Regions from separate parts of the Mesorhizobium sp. WSM3866 genome, predicted to be linked through region 2. Evidence: riboswitches for the same ligand, from Rfam matches in the RefSeq annotation. Region 2 holds a riboswitch; the other holds the start of a gene.
What was found. Region 2 has a riboswitch for cobalamin ahead of CK222_RS23040 (CbtB domain-containing protein). Riboswitches for the same ligand answer to the same signal wherever they lie in the genome.
Positions count from the first base shown of each region.

Region 1: linked by a shared signal. The riboswitch ahead of bluB (5,6-dimethylbenzimidazole synthase) and the one ahead of CK222_RS23040 (CbtB domain-containing protein) in region 2 are both predicted to bind cobalamin.

Region 1 is NZ_NSGC01000003.1:516,431-521,146, forward strand. Features, by position in the region: gene dxs (1-deoxy-D-xylulose-5-phosphate synthase) at 1-252, opposite strand, end outside; gene CK222_RS10530 (pirin family protein) at 385-1,305, opposite strand; gene CK222_RS10535 (DUF2277 domain-containing protein) at 1,314-1,580, opposite strand; gene CK222_RS10540 (exodeoxyribonuclease VII small subunit) at 1,772-2,023, opposite strand; gene CK222_RS10545 (histone deacetylase family protein) at 2,027-2,953, opposite strand; cobalamin riboswitch at 3,068-3,246, shown strand; gene bluB (5,6-dimethylbenzimidazole synthase) at 3,289-4,020, shown strand; gene CK222_RS10555 (aminotransferase class V-fold PLP-dependent enzyme) at 4,368-4,716, shown strand, end outside.
Region 2 is NZ_NSGC01000010.1:211,528-216,243, forward strand. Features, by position in the region: gene cobO (cob(I)yrinic acid a,c-diamide adenosyltransferase) at 1-169, opposite strand, end outside; gene cobU (bifunctional adenosylcobinamide kinase/adenosylcobinamide-phosphate guanylyltransferase) at 171-692, opposite strand; gene CK222_RS23035 (CbtA family protein) at 685-1,482, opposite strand; gene CK222_RS23040 (CbtB domain-containing protein) at 1,498-1,677, opposite strand; cobalamin riboswitch at 1,714-1,912, opposite strand; gene CK222_RS23045 (gamma-glutamylcyclotransferase) at 1,983-2,669, opposite strand; gene CK222_RS23050 (aromatic ring-hydroxylating dioxygenase subunit alpha) at 2,811-4,010, shown strand; partial or broken gene CK222_RS23055 (MFS transporter) at 3,979-4,716, opposite strand, start outside.

The DNA of each region.
Region 1 (4,716 bases), on a different contig from region 2:
GTGCGGATAGGCCTGGTGGCCAACGTCCCAGATCAGCCGGTCTTCTGGCGTGTTGAAGACATAGTGCAGCGCAACCGTAAGCTCGACGACGCCGAGACCGGCGCCAAGATGGCCGCCGGTGTGCGACACCGCATCGATCAGCTCCGCGCGCAGTTCGGTCGCCAGCTGCGGCAGCTCGCTTTCATCAAGCGCCCGCAGATCCGCCGGGATGCGGACTTTGTCGAGGAGCGGCGTGTCAGGCTTCGGGTTCACTCTGGGACGGCCTGTCAACTTAACCTTGGGTTAACCTTCAAATAAGCGCTTTGCTATGCGCGAGATAGGCTGACGGCGCGCCAATGTAAATGCGTGTCAGTGACGCGCCTGGCGCAGGATGTCCATCCTGCGCTAACCTTCCGGCAGCGGAATGAATTCTTCCTCATCGCCAGGAACGATATCGAAGCGGCCCGTCTTCCATTCTTCCTTGGCCTGCTCGATGCGTTCTTTCGAGGACGAAACGAAATTCCACCAGATATAACGTTTGGAGCCCAGCGACGCTCCGCCGAACAGCATGAAATGCGCGCCGCGCTCGGACGACACGACGATTTCCTCGCCCGGTTTGAACACCAAGAGCCGATCGGCCGGGAAACGGTCGCCGGCAATCGAAACCTCGCTCTCCAGCGTGTAGATGGCGCGTTCCTCGGCGTCGCCGGGGATTTTGACGCTGGCGCCCGCCGCCAGCCGCAGATCGGCATAGAGCGTTTCCGAGGCGGTCGCGACGGGCGAGCGCAGCCCGGAAAATTCGCCGATGACGACGCGGCCGCTAACGCCCTCGGCATCGATTTCGGGCAGTTGGACGACCGACGTGTTCGCGAACACCGGGGCGATTTCTTCCTTGCTGTCCGGCAGCGCCAGCCAGGTTTGCAGGCCGGAAATCGACATCGGCGCGCCGCGCAATTCCTCGGGCGTGCGCTCGGAATGAACGATGCCGCGGCCGGCGGTCATCAAATTCACGTCGCCCGGCGCGATCACCATTTCGGTGCCGAGCGAGTCGCGATGCCTGATCTTGCCGTCGAACAGATAAGTGACGGTGGAAAGCCCGATATGCGGATGCGGGCGCACGTCGATCGCATGGCCGGCGCGCAGGATGGCCGGACCCATGCGGTCGAAGAAGATGAACGGACCGACCAGCCTGCGCTTCGCCGTCGGCAAGGCGCGGCGAACCTCGAAGCCGCCAATGTCCTTGGCGTTCGGAATGACCATCAACTCGATCTGGTCGCAGGCGAAGGCGTCGCCGGCCTCAGGATCGTTGCCCGGAAAGAAGCTCATGACCGGCGTCAGGCGAAGCGGAGCGCGGATCGGGCCTTCGCCTTGGCGGCCTCTTCCTCGCGGTTGCGCGGATGCTGGGTGGTTTCGAGGCTGTCAAGCAGCTCGCGCGCGGCGGCGGCGATCGCCTCGACGGCGTGGTTGAAGGCATGCTCGTTGCGCTTGGACGGCTTGGTCGCGCCGCTCAGCTTGCGAACGAACTGCAGCGCCGCGTCATGGACCTCGTCGTCGGTCGCCGGCGGATCGAAGTTGAACAGGGTCTTGATGCTTCGGCACATGCTTTAACTCCTTACCTGCTTTCTGCCCGAACCGGTCTGACATTGTGCACCGAGGTGTGTTGAGATTCAGGTCAGACCGAGCCGAAAATGGCGGGTTCCGAGAACCGGACCGGAGCGTACTTGAAGGACGTGAGCACCGGAACCGCAGAAAGCCGCGTTTGCAGGCGGCCTCACCTGAATATCAATACACCTCACTCGGCGTCGAGCGGCTCCGTTCCAACCGGCTTGCCGTCGCGCGAGAGCCTGATCTTCTCGACCTTGTCCTCGGCGGCCTTGAGCAAGCGGTCGCAATGAGCCTTCAGCGCCTCGCCGCGCTCGTAGATCTTGATCGACTGGTCGAGCGGAACGTCGCCGCGCTCCAGATCATCGACGATCTTCTCCAGCGCGTCGAGCGCCTGTTCGAAGCTCATCGCCTTGACGTCTTGGTTAGCTTCATCAGCCATCATTCATCCCTTCATCAGCCGCCCGACATGGGCGGCGACCGAAAATGCCAATCCTTGCAGATCGTAACCGCCCTCCAGCAGGCTGACGAGCCGGTTGCCGCTGTGGCGCCCGGCGCGCTCCATCAGCTGGCCGGTCGCCCAGTCGAAATCATCCTCGGTCAGGTTGATCGCGGCCAGCGGATCGCGATGGTGCGCATCGAAACCGGCGGAAATGATGATCAGATCCGGCTGGAAGGCGTCGATCGACGGCAGCACGCGCGACAGGAAGGCGTCGCGGAACGTGTCGCTGCCGGTGCTCGGCGCAAGCGGCGCGTTGACGATGTTGCCGGCGCCGGTCTCGCTCTTGGCACCGGTGCCCGGATAAAGCGGCATCTGGTGGGTCGAGCAATAGAGCACCGACGGATCGTCCCAGAAAATGTCCTGCGTGCCGTTGCCGTGATGCACATCCCAATCGACGATGGCGACGCGCTCGGCCAGATGCTTCTCCTGCGCATAACGGGCGGCGATCGCCGCGGTGTTGAACAGGCAAAAGCCCATCGCGGTCGCTTTTTCGGCGTGATGGCCGGGCGGACGCGCGGCAACGAAGACATTGGCGGCACGGCCCTCGAACACATCGTCGACGGCGGCGTTCGCCGCGCCGATCGCCGTCACCGCGGCCTGCCAGCTTTTCGGGCTGGCGCTGGTGTCGGCATCGATCGAGACGATCCCCGTCTCGGGAATCGCAGCGCGGACACGGCCGACGAAATCCTCCGGATGCGCGTAAAGGATAGTCGCCTCGTCGCCTTCCGGCGCCTCGACGCGGTCGAGGGCCGAAAAAGCCTCGTCGTCGAGCACGCGCTCGATGGCGCGCAAACGGTCGGGCCGCTCGGGGTGGCCGGGCGGCGTGAGGTGTTCCAGGAATACCGGATGAGTGTAAAGACGAGTGGTCATGGCGCCTAATCTAGGCACCTGTCGCACGGATAGCCATGTTTCAGCGCCGAATGATTGGGGAAATCGCGCCCAATCGTGTCGCTGGCGGCATTGGCCCGGCCTCGGCTTCGCGATAAGGTCGCGTCGCTGCCTGGTGCCCGCAACGCGGGAGAATCGGGAACACGGTTGAAATCCGTGGCGTGCCCAACGCTGTGAGGGGGACCGCGCCGGCAAACGCCACTGTCCCAGACGGGAAGGCGCCGGATGCGGGTCGATCCCGAGCCAGAAGACCGGCCCGGCAGACATGGTCATCCGCATGGTCAGGCGGAGGACTGCTTATCGCAAGGGGACAAGCGATGCAGGCACGAACAGCCGCCGCCGGCGGCGATGACTTTGACCAATTGGCGCGCGACGCCGTCTACCGGGCCATGTTCACCCGGCGCGACGTGCGCAGCCATTTCCTTACCGACGATCTCGACGACGGCGTTTTGGCGCGGCTGCTCACCGCGGCACACCACGCGCCGTCGGTCGGCTACATGCAGCCCTGGAACTTCATCATCATCCGGGACGCCACAAGGCGGCGGCAGGTGCGCGACCTTTTCCTCGCCGCGCGCGAACAGGAACTGCCGGCGATCGAGGTGGAGCGGCGGGCGCTCTACCGCAAGCTGAAGCTCGAGGGCATCTGCGAAAGCGCGCTCAACCTCTGCATCACCTGCGACCGCCAGCGCTCTAAGAACTCGCCGCTCGGGCGCTGGCACAATCCGGAGATGGACCTCTACAGCACCGTCTGCGCGGTGCAGAATTTCTGGCTCGCGGCGCGGGCGGAAGGCGTCGGGGTTGGCTGGGTGAGCATCATCGAGCCCGAAGCGCTGAAGCGACTGCTGTCGATCCCCGAGCACGTCACGCCGATCGCCTATCTCTGCGTCGGCCGCGTCTCGGAATTCGCGCCAAGGCCCGACCTCGAAGCGCATGGCTGGGGCAAGCGCCTGCCGCTGCCCGAGCTGGTGATGAGCGAGACCTTTTGCGGCGCCGGCGAGGCGCCGCTCAAATCGGCGATCGCTCGTCTCGGAGAACGATTGAAGCCTTAGAACCGCTCGGCGTTCCATAGACCCGCACCAACCGCAACGCGCCATCGCGCTTCGCGTTTGCGCAATGGCGCATTGGCAGGCCTGACCGTCGTTGCCCGCTCTCAGAAACCGGGGATTGTTCGCGCATCGCTTGACAACGTGACGGTTCTTCTTGGCGTGATTGGGCCGGATCTCCGCACTCGCTTCCTCACGGCTAACCCTGTGCCAAGCGATGTCGTTCTCGGGCTTCAACGTCTCGCGAATTCACCGGCGTTCGCAATTAAATTCTGTTTTCTCATGTGAATAGGCAGATTGAGCTGGGCTACGGCGCTTATTGTCGGGCCATAGATGAGACGCGGCGCGTTCCCATGAATTTTTTTGCAATAGATCGGTCCGCCGAACATGAGGACGAAGCGGAATGGGAGCGCATCCGCGCAAAATACCCCCCGCAAGAACCACTCCTCAACTTGAACAACGCCGCGGTCAGTCCCCCACCGACTGTTGTCGAGGAAGCGACGGTTGACGCCTACCGCTTCATCAGTCGCAATCCCGACTACAATATGTGGAGCAAGCTCGACACAGCACTTCCTCATATCAAACGCGAGCTGGCGGAACTGATCGATTGCAGCCCCGGAGAGATCGCGCTGAACCGGAATTCGTCGGAGGGTCTTTCGACAGCGATCTTCGGAATACCGCTGACTAAGGGCGATCAAGTGC
Region 2 (4,716 bases):
ACGCAGCCGTGGTCTTGCCCTTGGCCGGCCCCGTATTGACGATCAGCAGTCCCTTCTCGATCGTCTTGCCGGCCACCTCGGCATCCTGCACCGCCTTGCGCTTGGCCATCTTGGCTCGATGGCGTTCGGCATCCTTGTAGTCGATGATCGTGTCTTTGATCTCGCCCATGTCACTTCGCCTTGAGCGGCAGCCCCGCCACCATCATCAGCACGCTGTCGGCGACAGCCGCGACCTGCTGGTTGAGCCGCCCGGCGGCGTCGCGGAACCGGCGCGCCAGCGCATTGTCCGGCACGATGCCGAGCCCGACTTCGTTAGACACCACAAACCACGGTCCGCGCGGCTGCGAAAGCACATCCGAGAGCCGCCGGCACTCGGCCTCGATATCGTGGTCCGCCAGCATATGATTGCTCAGCCACAATGTCAGGCAATCGATAAGCACCGGCTGGTGATCGGGCAAGGCGTCGATCGCGCCGACCAGGTCGAGCGGCGCATCGACGGTGACCCAGCCTTTGCCGCGGCGCGAGCGATGCAGCGCGATGCGCTCGCGCATCTCCTCGTCATAGGCCTGCGCGGTGGCGATATAGGCCCAAGGCGACGGGCTTGCCGCCACCAGGCACTCGGCATGCGCGCTCTTGCCGGAGCGCGCACCGCCGATGATGAAGGTCAGATGGCCCTCCGCGCGATCAGGCAAAGCTGTCGCGCAGGCTGGTCGACGTACCGGTGAAGCGGCCGCGCACCACACCGACGGCCGCACCGAGCACCAGCCAGAAGACCAGATCGGTGAGGGTCACCGCCACCACGAACTGATGGTGCAGCCCCTCGGGAATCGCCGTCTCGAAGCTGACGGGCTGCGGCGCGCCGACTACGTGCGGAGCGACGATCAGCACGACCGCCAGAATTGCCAAGGGCAGCGACTTGCGAAAGGCGATCAATCCAAGGCCGACCGCGGTTGCGGCCACCGTCGAAATCCACCAGATCTGGCGCGGCAGAAGTTCCGCCGCCGGCATGGCCGGCAGTTCCGGCGGCAGGCCGAGGCCGGGCGCGAGCGTGAAAACCGCAAAGCCGGCAAGGCCCCAGAACACGCCCTGGCGCCAGCTGCCGATGCCACCGGCGAATTCCGAGACCGCGACCAGGATCAGCGCGAAGCCGATGCCGGTGACGATGTTTGCGACAACGTTGAAGGCGAAGCGCTCGAAGCCGTCGGCCGGAGCCCAGCCCTCGTCCTCGGTCGGAGCCGCCGCTTCCGTCGACGCAGGAGCGGCGCTGCTCATCGCATTGCCCGCCGGTTCGGCCGAGCTCATGGCAGCGCTAGTTCCAGTGTTGGCGGCATGGTCGTGGTGATGACCGCCGCCCGCCTTTTCATAGACTTCCGCTTTGAGGATCAGCGGCACGGTCGCATAGGCCTGCATGCAGGCAAGCGCGATGCCCGCCACGAGCCCTGCGATCGCCGCGACGAACACGACGTTGCGAAACAGATTCATGATATCGGGCCTTCGTCAGTGGCAGGGAAAAGCCATCGAGTGACGATAGTCGTGGGCAGCGTTGTGGACCGCATCGATGTGCGAGAAGCCGACAAAACCGACGACGAAAATGCCGAGCAGCGCGGCGAGAGCCAGCTGCATGATGCGCGACTGCGAGGAGACGGAGGCGCCGAGGGAGACGGAAGCGGTATTCATGTCTTGTCCTTTCGCCCTCCACCCGAGGGCATCGAAGTCAACTTTCCTGTCGCCGGCAGGTCTCCTGGCTCGCGGATTCGCACCCTTCCCCACCTTCCCGAGGACAAACCTCAGTGGTCTATGGAGAGGACTACCGCACACAGTTGCGGGGGCAGCCACGGCTTAGGGCAAAGACTCCACCCTCACCGCATTCCCTCTTGGCTCCAAAAACGGAACCGACGACGCCAGCGACTATAGGCAGAATCGTCGCGACCGGCAAACCAAATTCCGTCACGCCGCAGCGTGATTGCGGCACCGGTTTCGGACTAAGATCCGGCGATCCGCTCGGCGACGAGCTGCTGCAATCGCCACAAATGGCGGTCGTGAATACCGCGCTGTTCGAGGTTCTTCACCGTGTTGTAGAGATAGTCGGCGCCTGAACCCCAGTGGCCGCACGAGGTCGCCAGCCTTTCGACCACCTCGTCTTCGTTGAGTGGGCCGGCATAGGTCGTGCCTTTGCGATTGATGACGAAGGCAAGCGCTCTCAACGGCCCCTTGTCGGTTGCGAGTTGCAGCAGGCGCGGCCGGTAGCTGGTCGGCTTCAGCGTCATCTCGCGGCGAAAAAGCCTGTCCAGCGCCTGCCGGCGGTCACCACCGTTCAGGCGGAAAGCAACGCCCTTGCATTGGCCGCCACGATCCAGCGCCATCATCAGCCCGGGCCTTTGCTTGGTGCCGCGCCAGCGCGTCATCTTCATGCAGAAGGAGCGATGCCAGCCGCGTGCCACGGCGACGCGCTCCTCGACATGCTCAATCTCGGGCTTCCAGATCAGCGAGCCGTAGCCGAACAGCCAGAGAGGCTCGGTTGCAGGTAGCTCGGCCTCGAATGCATCCAGCATGGCTTCATAGTCGCTGTCCACGAGATGCTCGGCATCCGGGTCGGGCCCCGGGTCATCGACCGCGCGAAAACAGCGGGCGACCAGTTCCACGGTCAGCGACATCGTTCTTGCAGGCATACTTTGCAATCCTGGGCAGCCGGCGAAACCGCAGGCGATTACGAAGTGACCTTAAGGGCAGCACCCGCAAGCGACAATGGCCGCGCAATTGACAACGGTCCTGCCCGGGTGTCGGCTGTCATCAGCCAAGGGGAGCCGCTCATGCAGCCAAATCCTAGCGAACACAGCCGCTACAATGGCCTCACCAGCCTCGAGCCGACGTTGCCTGCAAGCGCCTATCGGGAAGCCGACGCTTACCGGCTCGATCTCGAAGCGATCTGGTATCGGAGCTGGCTCATGGTTTGCCGCGAAGCCGATCTCGCGGAACCTCTTGCCTTTCGAACCGCGCGTATCGGCTCGCAGCAGGTCGTCGTGCTGCGCGACGAGACCGGGAGCTTGCGCGCCTTCCACAACACCTGCCGGCATCGCGGCTCGCAGCTCTGCCAGGAAAGCGAAGGGCGGCTGAAGGCAAGGCTGCTCACCTGCCCCTACCACGCCTGGTCCTATTCGCTGCGCGGCGATCTCGTCCGTGTCCCATCGAAATCGCTGCCCGAAGGCTTCGACAAGGACAATTATCCGCTCTACGGGGTGGCGCTGTCAGTGTGGCGCGGCTTCGTCTTCATCAATCTCGCAGTGGAGCCCGATGGCTCGGCGGAAGCCTCCTTCGACTCCGCCTCCCGCGATCTTTCGAACTGGCCGCTGGAGACGCTCGTCCCCGGACACCGGCTCACCAAGGTGATGAACTGCAACTGGAAAATCTTCTGGGAGAACTTCAACGAATGCCTGCATTGCCCTGGCGTACACAAGGACCTGTCGCGGCTGGTACCGATCTATGGCCGCGGCCTGATGGCGAGGCATGACGATCCGGAATGGGCGCGCTATGCGGATAATGATGCGCCGGAGTTTTCCGGCGGCCTGCGCGCCGGCGCCGAGACCTGGTCGCGCGACGGACGCGTCCATGGACCGGTCTTTGCCGGGCTGACGCCGGCCGAGCGAGCCGCCGGCCAGACCTACGCTACCTCGGTACCCTCGATGTTCGTCGTCGGCCATGTCGACTATGTCCGCACGGTGCGTCTCGCCCCGCTCGGGCCGGAGCAGACGGAACTCACCGCCGAATGGCTGTTCGCGCCCGATGCCCTGGCACAAACCGATATCGACAACATCGTCGCCTTCGGCACCCAGGTGCTGGAGGAGGACGCCGCGATCTGCGAGATCAACCAGAAGGGTCTGCACTCGATCCGCCACCAGGCCGGCGTGCTGATGCCCGAGGAGTACGATTTGCGCCGCTTCCACGAGTGGGTGCGTGGGCGCCATGCGGCGTTGCAGCCGATCAAAACGACTTCGGCAGATAGCGCCAAGTGAAGAAGCCGCAGAAGGCGGCCAACAGGCCGAGCGTGGCGAACACCGAGCCGAGACCGAAGAAGGTCAGCACCACCGAATAGACCAGCGGCGGCGTCAGCTCGGAAAAATCGAGATAGGTTCGATAGACAGCTGCCATCTGCGCCCTTTCATAGGAACGCACCGACCGCATGAAGGCGGTCGAGCCCAGCGCGTCGAGCGCGATGGTGAACAAGGCGCCGCAGAGCAGGAAGGCGGCGGTGAGCAGCGGCGCGGCGGCGCCGACGCCGCCGGCCGCGAAAAGCATCGCCGCCATGGCGAAATAGGCGAAAGCCATGGTCCGCTGACCGCCGAAGCGCTTTCCCGCCCTGCCCCAGAAGATCGCCATGAACAGAAGCGCATTGCCTGCCGAAACCAGCAGCCCGCCGGCAAGCTTGCCCTCGCCCGTGATCACCATGAACAGCGGGCCATAGACGAAGAAGGTCGTCCAGAAACACGAGCGGCCGAAGGCGATCAGCCACGCGAGGCGCAACCGCGGCTGCGCGACGAAGCGGCCGATATTGGCGAGCGGGTTGATCGGACGGCTCTTGCCGGGACGGATCGAAGGGTTGTCGCCCAGCCGATAGGTCCAGAACAACGCCAGCAGCGCCAGCGCGAAAGCCACGACTGCGCCGTGCGCGGCATAAATCCCGAAGCGCGTATAGAGGAAAATGCCGAGCGTCGGTCCGCC